Regions from separate parts of the Shinella sedimenti genome, predicted to be linked through region 1. Evidence: predicted binding sites of a transcription regulator. Region 1 holds the regulator's gene; each other region holds the start of a gene.
The links. The regulator PhoB, encoded in region 1, activates phosphate uptake and scavenging genes when phosphate is short. The targets are predictions, from matches to a motif close to TGTCATNNANCTGTCAT.
Positions count from the first base shown of each region.

Region 2: a site for PhoB is predicted at 1,563-1,579, ahead of MKI86_RS02155 (esterase-like activity of phytase family protein). Genes of this name have one in related genera too.
Region 3: a site for PhoB is predicted at 2,608-2,624, ahead of MKI86_RS11125 (DUF2794 domain-containing protein). Genes of this name have one in related genera too.
Region 4: a site for PhoB is predicted at 2,577-2,593, ahead of MKI86_RS11635 (alkaline phosphatase D family protein). Genes of this name have one in related genera too.

Region 1 covers NZ_JAKVIN010000003.1:327,264-331,475, reverse strand. The annotation lists gene MKI86_RS08995 (aspartate aminotransferase family protein) at 1-1,039, opposite strand, end outside; gene MKI86_RS08990 (GcrA family cell cycle regulator) at 1,464-2,003, shown strand; gene phoB (phosphate regulon transcriptional regulator PhoB) at 2,130-2,813, opposite strand; gene phoU (phosphate signaling complex protein PhoU) at 2,833-3,561, opposite strand; gene pstB (phosphate ABC transporter ATP-binding protein PstB) at 3,612-4,212, opposite strand, start outside.
Region 2 covers NZ_JAKVIN010000001.1:419,544-423,755, reverse strand. The annotation lists gene lon (endopeptidase La) at 1-963, shown strand, start outside; gene hupB (DNA-binding protein HupB) at 1,169-1,444, shown strand; gene MKI86_RS02155 (esterase-like activity of phytase family protein) at 1,632-3,824, shown strand; gene MKI86_RS02150 (MarR family winged helix-turn-helix transcriptional regulator) at 3,938-4,212, opposite strand, start outside.
Region 3 covers NZ_JAKVIN010000004.1:201,601-205,812, reverse strand. The annotation lists gene acnA (aconitate hydratase AcnA) at 1-1,335, shown strand, start outside; gene MKI86_RS11130 (DUF1223 domain-containing protein) at 1,602-2,315, shown strand; gene MKI86_RS11125 (DUF2794 domain-containing protein) at 2,645-3,019, shown strand; gene MKI86_RS11120 (GNAT family N-acetyltransferase) at 3,047-3,598, opposite strand; gene pyc (pyruvate carboxylase) at 3,745-4,212, opposite strand, start outside.
Region 4 covers NZ_JAKVIN010000004.1:300,231-304,442, forward strand. The annotation lists gene MKI86_RS11625 (DUF475 domain-containing protein) at 1-88, opposite strand, end outside; gene MKI86_RS11630 (M3 family metallopeptidase) at 469-2,529, shown strand; gene MKI86_RS11635 (alkaline phosphatase D family protein) at 2,689-4,212, shown strand, end outside.

The DNA of each region.
Region 1 (4,212 bases):
CCTTCAGCAGATCGGCGACAGGAATCCGCGCCTTGATGCCGAGCATCAGGCCCTCGCCGCGCACGTCCTCGATGATGTCAGGGAAGCGATCCTGCAGCGCCGCGAGGCCCTGACGGAACACCAGCGCGACATCACGCACATGCTCCAGGAAGCCATCGGCAAGCACCACGTCGAGCACGGCATTGCCGACGGCCATGGCGAGCGGATTGCCGCCATAGGTGGAGCCGTGCGTGCCGGCCACCATGCCGGATGCCGCTTCGGCCGTCGCAAGGCACGCACCGAGCGGGAAACCGCCGCCAATGCCCTTGGCGATTGCCATGATATCGGGCGCAACGCCGGAATGCTCATAGGCGAAGAAGCGGCCCGTGCGGCCAACGCCCGTCTGCACCTCATCGAGGATGAGCAGCAGGCCGTATTCGTCGCAGAGCTGGCGCAGCTCCTGCATGAACTCCTTCGGCACCGGCCTGAGGCCGCCCTCGCCCTGAACGGGCTCGATCAGGATTGCGGCGGTTTCCTCGGTGATCGCGTCCTTTACGGCGGCGATATCGCCGAAGGGAACCTTCAGGAAGCCCGCCGCCTTGGGGCCGAAGCCCTCGATGTACTTTTCCTGTCCGCCCGCGGCGATGGTCGCGATCGTGCGGCCATGAAACGCGCCTTCGAAGGTGATGATGTGGTATTTGCCGGGATGCCCCTTGGCGAAATGGTAGCGGCGCGCGGTCTTGATCGCGCATTCCAGCGCTTCCGCACCCGAATTGGTGAAGAACACCTTTTCCGCGAAGGTTGCGTCCGTCAGCCGCCGGCCGAGGCTTTCCTGACCCGGAACCTCATAGAGGTTGGAGAGGTGCCAGACCTTGTCGGCCTGCTCCTTCAGCGCGGAAACGAGATGGGGATGACCATGCCCAAGCGAGCTGACGGCCACGCCGGCGGCGAAATCGAGATATCGGTCGCCCTTCTCGTCGACCAGCCAGACGCCCTCCCCGTGCGTGAACCGGAGCGGCGCACGCATATAGGTTTCATAGAGCGGCGCGGCATCGGCCATGGCGCGTATCCTCCAAAAGGGATGCGGAAAAGAAATTCAGGGGCTTGACTTTCCGATTGCCAGAAAAATCAAAAGCCGCCTTGCGGCGGCATGCTGCACTATCTGCATTTCATGTCGTGATGTCAATAAAATGCATAGCTCCAAATCGCACTGAACCTCCCGCAGGGTGAGGATTCACGGCATCCATGGACAGTGTCGCTATCGAGTCACACCCTACCAGCAAGTTGGGGAAAACTCCGAAATCGATTCGCCCCGATTCCCCCGACTCTTGTCACAGAGTCCCCCGGACTCTAGGTTAAGGGCCAATTACTAGACTGCATGCGGCGGAACTAGTCACCACCAGAGTTAGGGCGCTCAGGCTGCGAATTCGTTCGTGGCGCGATGAGGGATTCCCGCATAGCGAGCGCCGAACGGAGACGAGAGCATGAACTGGACAGACGAGCGGGTCGAGAAACTCAAGAAGCTCTGGAGCGAGGGCCTCAGCGCCAGCCAGATCGCTGCGCAGCTCGGCGGCGTGAGCCGCAACGCCGTCATCGGCAAGGTGCACCGGCTTAACCTACCGGGCCGCGCCAAGGCTGGCGGCACGCCGGCTTCGGCCCGTCCGAAGCGCCCGGCGGCGACCACCCCGCGCCCCTCGAACTTCGCAGCGCGCCCGGCCAACGCCCCCCGCCCGGTCAGCCGGCCGGTGGGCAATGCGCTCACCAAGGACGAAGTCGACACCGATTTCGACGTAGAGACCGAGAACCTGCCCGTCGTCATCAGCGGCAAGAACGTCGTGGTACCGATGTCGCGCAAGCTGGAACTGACGCAGCTCACCGAGCGCACCTGCAAGTGGCCGATCGGCGATCCGCTGAACGACGACTTCCATTTCTGCGGCTGCGAATCCCCTGACAACTCGCCGTACTGCACCTATCACCAACGCCTCGCCTACCAGCCTTCGGCCGAGCGCCGCCGCGCGCGGTGACATTAGCGACAGAAGAATAGAAACGGGGCCGGAAGGCTCCGTTTTCGTTTGTGCGGCAAGTGGCACGCCGAGACGCAAACAGGCCCCGAAGGGCCCATTTCCGTCCTCGGGAGGAATTGCGTTCGCTCAGGTTTCCAGCGAATAGCCGGCGCCGCGGACCGTGCGGATGACATCCTGCATGTTGGCGAAGTTGAGCGCCTTGCGCAGACGGCCGACATGCACGTCGACCGTGCGCTCGTCGACATAAATGTCATGCCCCCAGACACCGTCGAGAAGCTGCGAGCGTGAGAAGACGCGGCCGGGCGAGGTCATCAGGAATTCCAGGAGGCGGAACTCCGTCGGGCCGAGGCGCACTTCACGCGTGCGGCGATGAACGCGATGCGTCTCGCGATCGAGTTCGATATCCCCGCAGCGCAGCACCGTGGACACGACTTCCGGCTTGGCACGGCGCAGCATTGCCCGCACACGGGCGACGAGTTCCGGCGTGGAGAAGGGCTTGACCACATAGTCATCCGCACCCGTGGCCAGGCCACGCACGCGTTCGCTCTCCTCGCCGCGCGCCGTCAGCATGATGATCGGCAGGCGCTCAGTTTCCGGCCGCTGGCGCAGGCGCCGGCACAGCTCGATGCCGGAAACACCAGGCAGCATCCAGTCAAGGATGAGAAGATCGGGCATGCGCTCCTGCAAGCGCATCTCCGCCTCGTCGCCGGACAGGATCGTATCCACCTCGAAACCTTCCGCCTCGAGATTGTAACGCAGGAGGACGCTCAGCGCCTCCTCATCTTCCACGACGGCTATTCTGGGCACCATGTAGAGAACCCTATCCAGTTTACTCGGAAGCTTCGGAGACATCGGCCGTGACGACGGATGTCGAGGTGTCGTCCTTCGGGCGCTCGCCCTCGGGCTGGGAGCCGGTCGCCATGTAATAAATGGTTTCGGCAATGTTGGTCGCATGGTCGCCGATGCGCTCGATGTTCTTGGCGCAGAACAGGAGATGGGTGCAGGGCGTGATGTTGCGCGGGTCTTCCATCATGTAGGTCAGGAGTTCGCGGAACAGCGAGGTGTAGATCGCATCGATCTCGTCGTCGCGCTCACGGATGGCCTTGGCCTTGTCCACCGAACGGGTGGCGAAGACATCGAGTACTTCCTTGAGCTGCATCAGCGCCAGTTCGGCCAGATGCTCGAGACCGCGGGCAAGCTTGCGCGGCATGCCCGAGCTCTGCACGGCAATCACGCGCTTGGCAGTGTTCTTGCCGAGATCGCCGACGCGCTCCAGCTCCGCGGCAATGCGGATCGTGCCCATGATTTCGCGCAGGTCCGCCGCCATCGGCTGGCGCTTGGCGATGGTGACGATCGCCTTCTCGTTGATCTGGCGTTCGGCATTGTCGAGGATCACGTCCTCGGAAATGACCTTCTGGGCCAGCGCCGCATCGGCGGAAACAAGGGCGCGGACCGAATCCGCCACCATCTGCTCGGCCGTGCCGCCCATTTCGGAAATGCGGCGGGAGAGATATTTCAGTTCTTCGTCGTAAATCGAGACAATATGGGTCGATGACATCGTTCTGTCCTTAATACACGCGGGTTTCAGGGGCTAAGGCGACGAAAACGTCAGCCGAAGCGGCCCATGATGTAGTCCTGCGTGCGCTGGTCATCCGGGTTGGTGAACATCTTGTCGGTGTCGTTCTCCTCGACGAGGTTGCCGAGGTGGAACATGGCGGTGCGCTGCGACACGCGGGCCGCCTGCTGCATGGAGTGCGTCACGATGACGATCGTGAAATTGGTGCGCAGCTCGTGGATCAGTTCCTCGACCTTGGCGGTGGCGATCGGGTCGAGCGCCGAGCAGGGCTCGTCCATCAGGATGACTTCCGGGCTGACGGCGACGGCGCGGGCGATGCACAGGCGCTGCTGCTGACCACCGGAGAGGCCCGTGCCGCCTTCGTGCAGGCGATCCTTCACCTCGTTCCACAGGCCGGCCTTCTGCAGGCTCTGCTCGACAATGGCGTCCATGTCGGCCTTCGCCTTGGCGAGGCCATGGATGCGCGGACCATAGGCAACGTTCTCGTAGATCGACTTAGGAAACGGGTTCGGCTTCTGGAACACCATGCCGACGCGGGCGCGCAGTTCCACGACGTCGATGTTCGGATCATAGATATCGTCGCTGTCGAGCGTGATGCGGCCGGTCACGCGGCAGCCGTCGATCGTGTCGTTC
Region 2 (4,212 bases), on a different contig from region 1:
GAAGTGATCCGCATCGCCGGCTACACGGAAGAAGAAAAGCTGGAAATCGCCAAGCGGCACCTGCTGCCGAAGGCGATCCGCGACCACGCGCTGCAGCCGAAGGAATTTTCGGTCACCGACGGCGCGTTGATGGCGATCATCCAGCAGTACACCCGCGAAGCCGGTGTGCGTAACTTCGAGCGTGAACTGATGAAGCTCGCCCGCAAGGCGGTGACCGAGATCATCAAGGGCAAGGCAGAGAAGGTCGAAGTCACGGCTGACAACATCCATGACTTCCTCGGTGTACCGCGCTTCCGCCACGGCGAAGCCGAGCGCGAGGATCAGGTCGGCGTCGTCACGGGTCTTGCCTGGACGGAAGTCGGCGGCGAGCTGCTCACCATCGAAGGCGTCAGTCTGCCGGGTGGCAAGGGCCGCATGACGGTAACCGGCAACCTGAAGGACGTGATGAAGGAATCGATTTCGGCAGCGGCGTCCTATGTCCGCTCGCGCGCCGTCGATTTCGGCATCGAGCCGCCGCGCTTCGACAAGACCGACATCCACGTGCACGTGCCGGAAGGCGCAACGCCGAAGGACGGTCCGTCGGCCGGTATCGCCATGGCGACCGCCATCGTTTCCATCATGACCGGCATTCCGGTCTCGAAGGATATCGCGATGACGGGCGAAGTGACGCTACGCGGTCGGGTCCTACCCATCGGTGGCCTGAAGGAAAAGCTGCTCGCGGCCCTTCGCGGCGGTATCAAGAAGGTTCTGATCCCGGAAGAGAATGCCAAGGATCTGGCTGACATTCCGGACAATGTGAAGAACAACATGGAGATCGTTCCGGTCTCGCGCATGGGCGAGGTCATCGAGCACGCCCTGCTGCGCAAGCCCGAGCCGATCGAATGGGATAGCGCTGCGGCCGAAGCGGCCAAGGTTCCGGCCGTCGAATCGTCGGAAGACAGCACCGGCGCCATCGCGCATTGAGCCATTACGCCGGCTAAAGACCCCGGCTTTTGGACCCTGAACTTGAAAAGACCGGCCCTTTGGCCGGTCTTTTTCGTTGAAAATCGTGTGTAAAGCCCGGATTCTCAGGCGATTGCGACGAAATTTTCTTGCGGGGCGAAGGGTGATGCGTATTCTGCCCCCGACTTGTATGAGTCGTTTCAAACCGTATGAAAGGGGTGGAAACATGAACAAGAATGAACTCGTATCCGCGGTGGCTGAAAAGTCGGGCCTGTCGAAGACGGACGCAGCATCGGCTGTCGACGCCGTATTCGAGACCATCCAGGGCGAACTCAAGAACGGCGGCGACGTTCGTCTCGTCGGTTTCGGCAATTTCTCCGTATCGCGCCGTGAAGCTTCGAAGGGTCGTAACCTTTCGACGGGCGCCGAGATCGAGATCCCTGCACGCAACGTGCCGAAGTTCTCGGCCGGCAAGGGCCTGAAGGACGCCGTCAACGGCTGATCCTCAGTTCGGGCAGAGCGGTTATCCACTCCGCCGCAACACCTGACATTCAGGGTCGGGGTCCGGTTCGTCCGGGCCCCTTTTTATTTGCGGCACAAAGTCCGGGTTCGTCGCCGGCTGTCATGTCGCTGTAACACGAAAGCCGCAGAACCGCCGGGTTCCATTCAACCGGATTCCGGAGGATCCCATGAAAACCCGTTCGCTCACTGCCGCACTGGCAGCCGTGCTGGCTGCGTCCGCTGCGCCGGCCGCAAGCGCCGAGCCCGTCTTCAACCGCATCGCATCCTTTGCCGTTGCCGACAATCTGCCCGATGGCACCGAAAAGGCGACGCCGACCTCGGCGGAGATCATCGCCGCGACGGAAGACGGCAACACGCTGGTCTACTCCGACAGCCCGAACAAGGCGATCGGCTTCGTCGACATCACCGATGCGAAGGCGCCGAAGGCCGGCGGCTCCGTCAGGCTCGAAGGCGAGCCGACCTCGGTAACCGTGGCCGGCGCCAAGGTGCTGGTCGCCGTCAACACGCGTGAAAGCTTCACCAATCCCTCGGGCGTTCTGGCCCAGGTGGATCTCGCGTCGAAGGCGGTCGAGGCGACCTGCGATATCGGCGGCCAGCCGGACTCCATCGCGCTCAACAAGGACAAGACGATTGCCGCGATCGCCATCGAAAACGAGCGCGACGAGGACGTGAACGACGGCGCTCTGCCGCAGATGCCGGCCGGCGACCTGGTGCTTCTCTCCGTCAAGGACGGCGTGGTCGATTGCGGCTCGCTCAAGCGCGTCGATCTGACCGGGCTTGCCGACATCGGTGGCGAGGATCCGGAACCGGAATTCGTGTCCTTCAACAGTCTGGATGAAGTGGCCGTCACCCTTCAGGAGAACAACCATCTCGTCATCGTCGACGGCAAGACGGGCACAGTAAAGAGCCACTTCTCCGCCGGCACCGTCAGCCTGGAAGGCATCGACACCAAGAAGGACGGTGCGCTGAAGTTCACCGGCGAGATGAAGGATGTCGCGCGCGAGCCTGACGCCGTGAAGTGGCTGGACGACAACCGCCTTGTCGTCGCCAACGAGGGCGACTGGAAGGGTGGCGCAAGGGGCTTCACCATCTTCGACAAGCAGGGCAAGGTTCTCTACGAGAATGGCGCGGCCTTCGAGCGCGAGATCGTGAAGATCGGCCACTATCCCGACAAGCGCAACAAGAAGGGCGTCGAGCCGGAAGGCCTGGAAGCGGCGAAGTTCGGCGAGGACAACCTGTTCTTCGTGCTTGCCGAGCGCGCCTCCATCGTCGGCGTTTACAAGGATACCGGCGGCGAGCCCGAGCTTCTCCAGCTTTTGCCCTCCGGCATCGCACCTGAAGGGGCCGTCGCCATTCCCGCCCGCAATCTTTTCGTGACGGCCAACGAGGCCGATCTGGTCGAGGATGGCGGCGCGCGCTCGCATGTCATGATCTATGAGCGTGCGGAAGGCGAGGCAGCCTATCCGCAGCTGGTCTCCACGGAAAAGGATGGCGAGCTGATCGGCTTCGGCGCTCTGTCCGGCCTTGCGCCGGTGCCGGAAAAGCCGGGCTTCGTCTACGCCGTGAACGATTCCTTCTACGCTTCGCAGCCGACAATCTTCACGATCGACGCCACGGCAAAGCCGGCGAAGATCGTCGATGCGTTGCGCATTACCCGCAACGGCGCGGCCGCCCAGAAGCTCGACATCGAGGGTATCACGCCGGATGGCGAGGGTGGCTTCTGGCTGGCCAACGAGGGCGACGCCGACAAGCTCTACAGCCATGCGATCATCAACGTAAACGCCAAGGGCGAGATCCAGATGGAGATCGCCATTCCCGCCGAACTGCGCGCGCATGAAAAGCGCTTCGGCTTCGAAGGCATCACCAGCGTCGGCGAAGGCGACGACAAGGTGCTGTGGATGGCTGTGCAGCGGGAATGGGGCGACGACGAGAAGGGTTTCGTCAAGCTCGTGTCCTACAAACCGTCGTCCAAGGAATGGGGTGCCGTGCGCTACCCGCTCGACAAAGCCGAAACCGGCTGGGTCGGCCTGTCGGAAATCACCGCCAGTGGCGACTATGCCTATGTCATCGAGCGCGACAACCAGATCGGTCGGGCCGCCAAGCTGAAGAAGCTCTTCCGCGTCGCTCTGGCTGACATGAAGCCGGCCAAGCTCGGTGGTGATCTGTCGGTCGTGAAGAAGGAAGAGGTCCGCGATCTCATTCCCGACCTCAAGGCTACCAACGGCTACATCGTGGACAAGGTCGAAGGGTTCACCATCGATGCCGCCGGCAACGGCTTCGTCGTGACGGACAATGACGGTGTGGACGATTCCTCCGGCGAGACGCTGTTCTTCGGGATCGGGCCGATCAACACCATGTAAGCAGAGCGGCCCGGCGCCGGCCCCGCCAGGGGGAGGGCGCCGGCCAGCCGCGCCAGACATGAAAAGGCCGGCATCTTTCGATGCCGGCCTTTTCCGTTTTCATAATGTTCAAACTAGACGGCGTCTTGCAGGGAACGCTGGGGCGCGGCGTCGAATTCGCCGGCACGCTTGTCTCTTTCTCTTTGCAGCTCGTCGGTCTTCTCGCTGAGACAGCGGATGATTTCCTTCATGTGCTGCTTCTGCTCTTCGGTCAGTGCACTGAAGATGGCCTCGATCGTCTTGTGCTGCGGCTGCTGGGCGGCAGAAATGACCGTGCGGCCCATATCCGTAATCGAGACGATCTTGGCACGGCGGTCCTTCGGATCGGGTTCGCGCATGACCAGCTTGT
Region 3 (4,212 bases), on a different contig from region 1:
CGCAACGCCGTCGCCAAGGGCCTGAAGACCAAGCCGTGGGTGAAGACGTCGCTGGCACCCGGATCGCAGGTGGTCGGCGAATACCTCGCCAAGTCCGGCCTCCAGGCCGATCTCGACACGCTCGGCTTCAACCTCGTCGGCTTCGGCTGCACGACCTGCATCGGCAACTCCGGCCCGCTGCCGGCGCCGATCTCCAAGACGATCAACGACAAGGGCCTGATCGCCGCCGGCGTCCTGTCGGGCAACCGCAACTTCGAAGGCCGCATCTCGCCGGATGTGCAGGCGAACTACCTCGCCTCGCCGCCGCTCGTCGTGGCCTACGCGCTTGCCGGCACGGTCCAGAAGGACCTGACGACGGAGCCGCTCGGTGAAGACCGTGACGGCAACCCCGTCTACCTCAAGGATATCTGGCCGACCTCGCAAGAGATTCAGGAATTCATCCTGAAATACGTCACCCGCGCGCTCTATGCCACGAAGTATGCCGACGTCTTCAAGGGCGACGCCAACTGGCAGGCCGTTCAGGTGCCCGATGGACAGACCTATGCATGGGACGACCAGTCGACCTATGTGCAGAACCCGCCCTATTTCGTGGGCATGGGCAAGACCGGCTCGGGCCTGAAGAACATCAAGGGCGCGCGCGTCCTGGGTCTCTTCGGCGACAAGATCACGACCGACCACATCTCGCCGGCCGGTTCGATCAAGGCGGCCTCGCCTGCCGGTGCGTATCTCACGGACAACGGCGTCGCCGTCGCGGACTTCAACCAGTACGGCACGCGACGCGGCAACCATGAAGTCATGATGCGCGGCACCTTCGCCAACATCCGCATCCGCAACCACATGCTCGGCCCGAACGGCAAGGAAGGTGGCTACACCATCCACTATCCGACGAAGGAAGAGCTTTCGATCTATGATGCGGCCATGAAGTACAAGGCCGAGGGCGTTCCGCTCGTCATCTTTGCCGGCGTCGAATACGGCAACGGCTCGTCGCGAGACTGGGCGGCCAAGGGCACGAACCTGCTCGGCGTCAAGGCCGTGATCGCGCAGTCCTTCGAGCGTATCCACCGCTCCAACCTCGTCGGCATGGGCGTCGTGCCCTTCGTCTTCGAGGACGGCACGAGCTGGGCATCGCTCGATCTCAAGGGCGACGAGATCGTCACGATCGAGGGCCTGGAAGGCGACATCAAGCCGCGCGAGAAGAAGATCGCCAAGATCACCTACTCCGACGGCACGGTGAAGGACGTACCGCTGCTTTGCCGCATCGATACGGTCGACGAGGTCATGTACATGAACAACGGCGGCATCCTGCAGACCGTTCTTCGCGATCTCGCCGCCTGAGCGATTTCGGATTGAAAAGGATGATGCCGGGGCAAAAGCCCCGGCATTTTCCGTTGTGGCAGCCGCTTTCGTGTCTTTTCGCAGTTCAGGACGCAGAACCGCTGCACATTTTCTGGAATTGCTTCCCAAAAATCTCACTCCATCGTGACTTCCTGTTGAAGCCGCAACGGCGTATGACGGGCTCGAAAAAGCCGGCCTGTGCCGGCTCTCCATTGGGAATGATCATGCCGAGACCGCATTTTCCGGAATGTCTGGCGATCCTGCTGATGCTCGCCGCCGGCGCCGCCCACGCGCAGGAGGCCGTCGCGCCCAAGGGTGTGGTCGAACTCTTCACCAGCCAGGGCTGCTCGTCCTGTCCGCCGGCCGACAAGGCGCTGGAAACGCTGGTGCGCGAAGGCGATGTCGTCGCGCTCGCCTATCATGTCGACTACTGGAACTATCTCGGCTGGGCCGACACGCTCGCCTCCAAGGACAATACGGACCGGCAATATGCCTATGCCCGCATGTTCGGACGCAACGGCGTCTACACGCCCCAGGCTGTGCTCAACGGCCGCGAGCATATCAACGGCGCCAATATTTCCGGCATCCGTGACCGCATCGGCGCGCTCTCCACCGAGGGCAAGGGCCTGAAGGTGCCGGTCAACGTGGCCGTGACGAACGACGAGTTGCGCATCCGCGTCGGCGCCGGTGAAGGCAAGGCCAACATCGTCATCGCCTATTTCGAGCGCGAGCGCACGATCAACATCGACAAGGGCGAGAACCGCGGCAAGACGGTCAACTACTGGCACGCCGTGACGTCGATGGAAACGATTGGCATGTGGGAAGGCAAGGAAACCAATCTCGTGCTTCCGGCCGACATGCTGAAGAAGAAAAAGAAGGCCGGCGGCTGCGCCGTGCTGGTTCAGCGCATGAAGACCGCGGACACGCCCGGCGCCATTCTGGGCGCCACCGTGCTGACTGGCGAAAAGGCTTCCCGATAAGGTTTTGAGGGAGGTCCGGCCCGGCTTCCTCGAGGGGCTGGGGCTTGAGGGTTCGAAGAGAGACGGACCGGACCTGGACGAAGCTGCCGGCAACGGAATACAAGGCAGCTCCGAATGACGCACTCCGACCGAACCGCTTTCTGCACAAGGCAGCAGGCTGGCATGAGCTGCGACAGCGGGACTGTCTTCTCAAATTTGGGCGTCTGTTTGTCTGAAATGCGGCGGGACCTTTTTTTTGCGAAAAGGTAAGTCCCGGCGCTCCAGCTTGCATTTCAAGTCCACTCAGGCAAACTGTCACCGTGCCGTCATACAGCAGGTACGGAGATTCGATGACAGATCAGCCGGATTTGCACGCATCCAATGTCGTGGTCGACCTCAGGGAATACCGCAGCAGCAAGGACCCGCTGCCGGTGACATTCGATCGAAGGGAGCTCGATGCAATCCTCTGGGTCTATGGCCGCATGGTCGGCGAGGGCGCCTGGCGCGATTACGCAATCGACCATATGCGCGACAGGGCGGTGTTCTCCATCTTCAAGCGCTCCGGCGAAATGCCGCTCTACCGCATCGAGAAAGATCCCAAGCTCGCCGCCAAGCAGGGCGCCTACAGCGTCATCAACCAGCACGGCACGATCCTGAAGCGCGGCCATGAGTTGAAGCAGGTGCTGAAGGTCTTCGACAAGGTGCTCCGCCTCGTCGAGACATAGAAAACGCTCCGCGGTTTCCCTTACACTTTACACCATCGTGCCCGGATAGTCCGTCGCCGACGGTTCGGTCTCCGCGCCGTCGCCGAGCGCGCGCTGCATGAACACCGTATCCAGCCAGCGGCCATGCTTGAAGCCCGTCGCCTTCATGTGGCCGTTGTGCTCGAAGCCTGCAGCGGCATGAACAGCGATGGAGGCAGGATGCGCTCCGCCGATGACGGCCACCATCTGGCGGAAACCAAGCGCCGTACAACGGCGTATAAGTTCTGCCAGAAGCGCTCTGCCGACACCCTTTCCGCGCGCCTCCGGCGCCAGATACACAGAATCCTCGACGAGCCAGCGATAGGCCGGGCGCGTGCGGAAGGCGGAAGCATAGGCATAGCCGAGGATGAGGCCGGTCTGCTCGACCGCCACGATATAGGGATAGCCTTTGCCCGTGATCGCCGCAAAGCGCGCCGCCATCTCGTCGGGCGAGGGCGGATCGATCTCGTAGCTTGCCACGCCGTTCAGCACGGATTCGCGATAGATTTCGGTGAAGGCGGCGATATCGCCGGAAACCGCGGTGCGGATGATGAAGTTCATGGGCGCCGGCATCTGTTGAATTGATCTTGTCGCCTTTTGCGTCCGGGCCGGTCGGAAATCAAGACGAAGACGGGGATGAGGTTAACCCTCATCCCCGCACCGGTTCATTGCCTTGGGACGCGCGGCGTCCCCGCCACAGATGGCGATCAGGCGCCGTAGACGATCAGGAGGTCCTTGGCGTCGATCTGGTCGCCGGCCTTGACCAGCACCTCGGAGATCGTGCCGTCCTTCTCGGCGTGCAGCGCCGTTTCCATCTTCATCGCTTCGATCGAGAGCAGCACGTCGCCGGCCTTGACCGCTTGACCGGCCGAGACGGAAACCGTCGAGATGACACCCGGCATCGGGGCACCGAGATGGGCGGCATTGCCGATATCCGCCTTGCGGCGCACGGCAGAGCTGGCCGCGCGGTTGCGGTCCGGCACCTTGATCAGGCGCGGCTGGCCGTTCAGCTCGAAGAACACCTTCACCATGCCCTGCGTATCCGGCTCGCTGGTCGCCTGATGCAGGATGACGAGGGAGACGCCCTTTTCCAGCTCCGGCTGAAGTTCTTCGCCGGCCGACAGGCCGTAGAAATAGGCCGGTGTCGGCAGCACGCTGACCGGGCCGTACAGGTC
Region 4 (4,212 bases), on a different contig from region 1:
ACGCGCCGAGCGCGAGACCGATGACGGTCGAGATCAGAGCCCATTTGAGATAGGAAAGTGTGGTCTTGCCTTCGCCGGTGCCGATCATGACAGCGCCTCCATCTTCGTGGAGGTAAGCGAAGTGACGTTGCGCATACCACGACGGGCATGCGGGTGAGGCATGGTGAGATTATTCATGTGCGTATGAATCCGCCGGCTGATTGCTGGCGGTACCGACATCACGAGAGCGCCGTAAAAACTCTCGCCAGAGGGGCCCGGCACCAGGGTTCGCCGCGGCAAACGATGTCAAAGGACCGCGGGTAGGGCTGTTTTCACCGAAGTTGCCCTCCGCGTCAAGATGCAGCGTGCCGCAGGCCAACAAACGCGCCTTTGCGTCTTTCGTTCCCCGATTTTGCATCGGCACCCTGTACCAACGCCCCCGTCCATTCCTATATTCGCCGCACGCTGATTTGCCAGAAAGGAACTTCCATGACCGAAACGTCGATCGATCCCGCCCTCGTCGAGTGGACCGGCCTCAATGGCCTGCCGCGGTTCGATCTGGTCAAGGACGATGCCTTTGCCGCAAGCTTCGACGCCGCACTCGCCGCCCATGAAGCGGAAATCGACGCGATTGCCAACAATCCGGATGTGCCGACCTTCGAGAACACGGTCGTGGCGCTGGAGACCGCGGGCGACGCGCTTTCGCGCGTTTCCGCGCTGTTCTGGAGCCGTGCGGGCGCCAATACCAACGACACGATCCAGACCCTGGAGCGCGCGATCGCACCGAAGATGTCGCGCCACTATTCCAAGATCGGCACCAATGCTGCCCTCTTCAAGCGCATCGATGCGCTGTGGGAAGGACGCGCCGGTCTCAATCTCTCGCTTGAGCAGGTGCGCGTGCTGGAGCGGCACTGGAAAGGCTTCGTGAAATCGGGCGCCAAGCTCGAGAAGCCTGAACAGGCCCGGCTTTCCACGATCAACGAGACGCTGGCGGGGCTTGGCGCGAAATTCGGCCAGAACGTGCTTGCCGACGAGAAGAACTGGGTGCTCTTCCTCGACGAGGGCGAGGCACTCGACGGCCTGCCGGATTTCCTGAAGGACGCGATGGCAGCGGCGGCCCGCGAACGCGGCGAGGATGGGCGCTATGCCGTCACGCTGTCGCGCTCGATCATCGAACCGTTCCTGACCTTTTCCGCCCGCCGGGAGTTGCGCGAGCAGGCGTTCCGGGCGTGGGTGGCGCGCGGCGAGAATGCCGGCGAGACGGACAATCTCGGCATCGTGAAGGACACGCTGGCGCTTCGCTCCGAAAAGGCGGGGTTGCTCGGCTACGAAAACTTTGCTGCCCTGAAGCTCGACAACACCATGGCCAAGACGCCCGAGGCGGTAAACGGCCTGCTCATGCAGGTCTGGGAAAAGGCCGTGGCGCGGGCGCGCGAGGAGGAAGCGGAACTGGCCGACCTCATCGCGGAGGAGGGGCGCAACCACGAGGTCATGCCTTGGGACTGGCGTTATTACGCCGAAAAGCTGCGCGCCAAGAAATTCAATTTCTCGGAGGCCGAGCTGAAGCCCTATCTCCAGCTGGAGAAGATCATCGACGCCTGCTTCGATGTCGCAGAGCGCCTGTTCGGCATTCGCGCCGTCGAGAAGAAGGGCGTGCCGGTCTATCATCCCGATGTGCGCGTCTTCGAGATCCGCGACCGGGACGACAGGCTGGTCGCGATGTTCCTTGGGGACTACTTCGCCCGCTCCTCGAAGCGGTCAGGTGCCTGGATGAGCTCCTACCAGAGCCAGCATCGCCTGCCGTTGGCGAACGGTTCGGTCGGCGAGATCCCGATCATCTACAATGTCTGCAATTTCGCGAAGCCTGCCGAGGGCAAGCCAGCGCTTTTGTCGCTCGACGATGCGCGCACGCTGTTCCACGAATTCGGCCATGCGTTGCACGGCATGTTATCCGATGTCACATATCCCTCGGTCTCCGGCACCGGCGTTTCGCGCGATTTCGTGGAACTGCCCTCGCAGCTTTACGAACACTGGCTGACGGTGCCGGAAATCCTGACGCGCTATGCGGTGCACTACCAGACCGGCGAGCCGATGCCGCAGGCCCTGCTCGACAAGGTTCTTGCCGCGCGCACCTTCAATTCCGGTTTCGCGACGGTGGAGTTCACCTCCTCGGCGCTGGTGGATATGGCTTTCCATACCCGGGGACCGGTCGAGGATCCGATGGCGGTGCAGGCTGAGGTGCTGGATAAGATCGGCCTGCCGAAATCCATCGTCATGCGCCATGCCACGCCGCACTTCCAGCACGGCTTCTCCGGCGACGGCTATTCGGCCGGCTACTATTCCTACATGTGGTCGGAAGTGCTGGATGCCGATGCCTTCTCCGCCTTCACCGAGACGGGCGATGCCTTCAACCCGCAAATGGCGGAACGGCTGAAGACCTATATCTACTCCGTTGGCGGTTCGGTGGACCCGGAAGACGCCTACAAGGCCTTCCGCGGTAAACTGCCGAGCCCCGAGGCCATGCTGGAGAAGAAGGGGCTCGCCGCTTGAGGGCGCTGTAATTTGTGATGAGGGACTGTGACACCGGAGACCGCCGCCGTCATCGTCCCGTCACCAAAGCTTAGGTGAAACGTCATCGTGCCGTTACCGGGCTGACATGCCCCGGACCGAAGGTCTGCCCGTCGATTCGCGGGTATGGCCGGAGGTGGCATGGCGATTGTTCCGGAAACGCTGACGCGGCGGTCGTTTCTTCTGACTGCCGGCGCCGGTGCGCTTGCAACCTCATCGGCGCTTGCCGTTCCCTTCTATGCGCGCCGGCATGGCAGCCCTTCCTTTTCCCATGGCGTACAGTCGGGTGACGTCGATTGCGCGTCCGGCGTGGTCTGGGCGCGTACGGACCGTCCGTCCGAGGTATTGCTGGAATATTCGACCACGGAGAGCTTCACCGATGCCGCGCGCATGCCGCTGCTCGACGCGACCGGTGCCTCCGACCACACCGTCAAGGCGCTGCTGCGGGATCTGTTGCCGGATCAGGATATCTTCTACCGGTTCACGGCGAGCGATCCTTATTCCAGCCACCTCGTGTCGGAGCCGATCGTCGGGCGTTTCCGCACCGCGCCGATGCGCGACCGCTCGGTGCGCTTCGTCTGGTCGGGCGATACGGCGGGGCAGGGCTGGGGCATCGACGATGTCGGCATGAAGACCTATTCGACCATGCTGCGCCACGAGCCGGATTTCTTCATCCATTCCGGCGACACGATCTATGCCGATGGGCCGATCCCCGACGAAATCACGCTGCGGGACGGCGGCGTGTGGAAGAACCGCATCGTCACCGACGAGAAGCGCGATGTGGCGCGCACGCTGGACGAATTCCGTGGCCAGTGGAAATACAATCTGCTCGACGACCACCTGCTCGCCTTCAACAGTCAGTGCCCGACCTTTTTCCAGTGGGACGACCACGAGGTTCTGAACAACTGGTCGGCATCCAGCGATCTGACCGGCGACCGGCGCTATCCGGACAAGGACATTCACGTCTACGAGGCGCGGGCGCGGCAGGCCTTTCAAGAAATGACGACGATCCGCTATTGCGCGGAGGAGCCCGGCCGCATCTTCCGCAAGGTGGCCTATGGTCCGCTGCTCGATGTGTTCTTCGTCGACCTGCGCTCCTACCGCAGCGCCAACCGCTCGGCGGCGGATCATGATCTGTTCGGCCCGCGACAGGCGGCCTGGTTGCGCCGGGAACTGGCAGCGTCGCGCGCGACGTGGAAGGTGATCGCCTGCGACATGCCGCTCGGCCTCGTCATCTGGGACGACTACACCAAAAGCGTAGGCTTCGAGGGCGTGGCGGACGGACTGAACGGCCCGCCGGCCGGACGCGAGCGCGACATTGCCGATCTGCTCACCTTCATGCGGGACAACGCGATCCATAATGTCGTGTGGCTGACGGCGGATGTGCATTATACCGCAGCCCACCACTACGACCCGTCGCGCGCGGTCTTCAAGGACTTCCTTCCGTTCTGGGAGTTCATCTCGGGCCCGCTGCATTCCGGCACCTACGGGCCAAAGCCGCTCGACCGGACCTTCGGGCCGGAGGTGCGTTTCATCAAATCTTCCAAAGGCGGGATCGACAGCAACCTGCCGCCGTCCGCGGGCCTCCAGTTCTTCGGCCTCGTCGACATTCATGGTGCAAGCCGCGAGATGACGGTGCGCCTCATGGACAGGGAAGATCAGGAG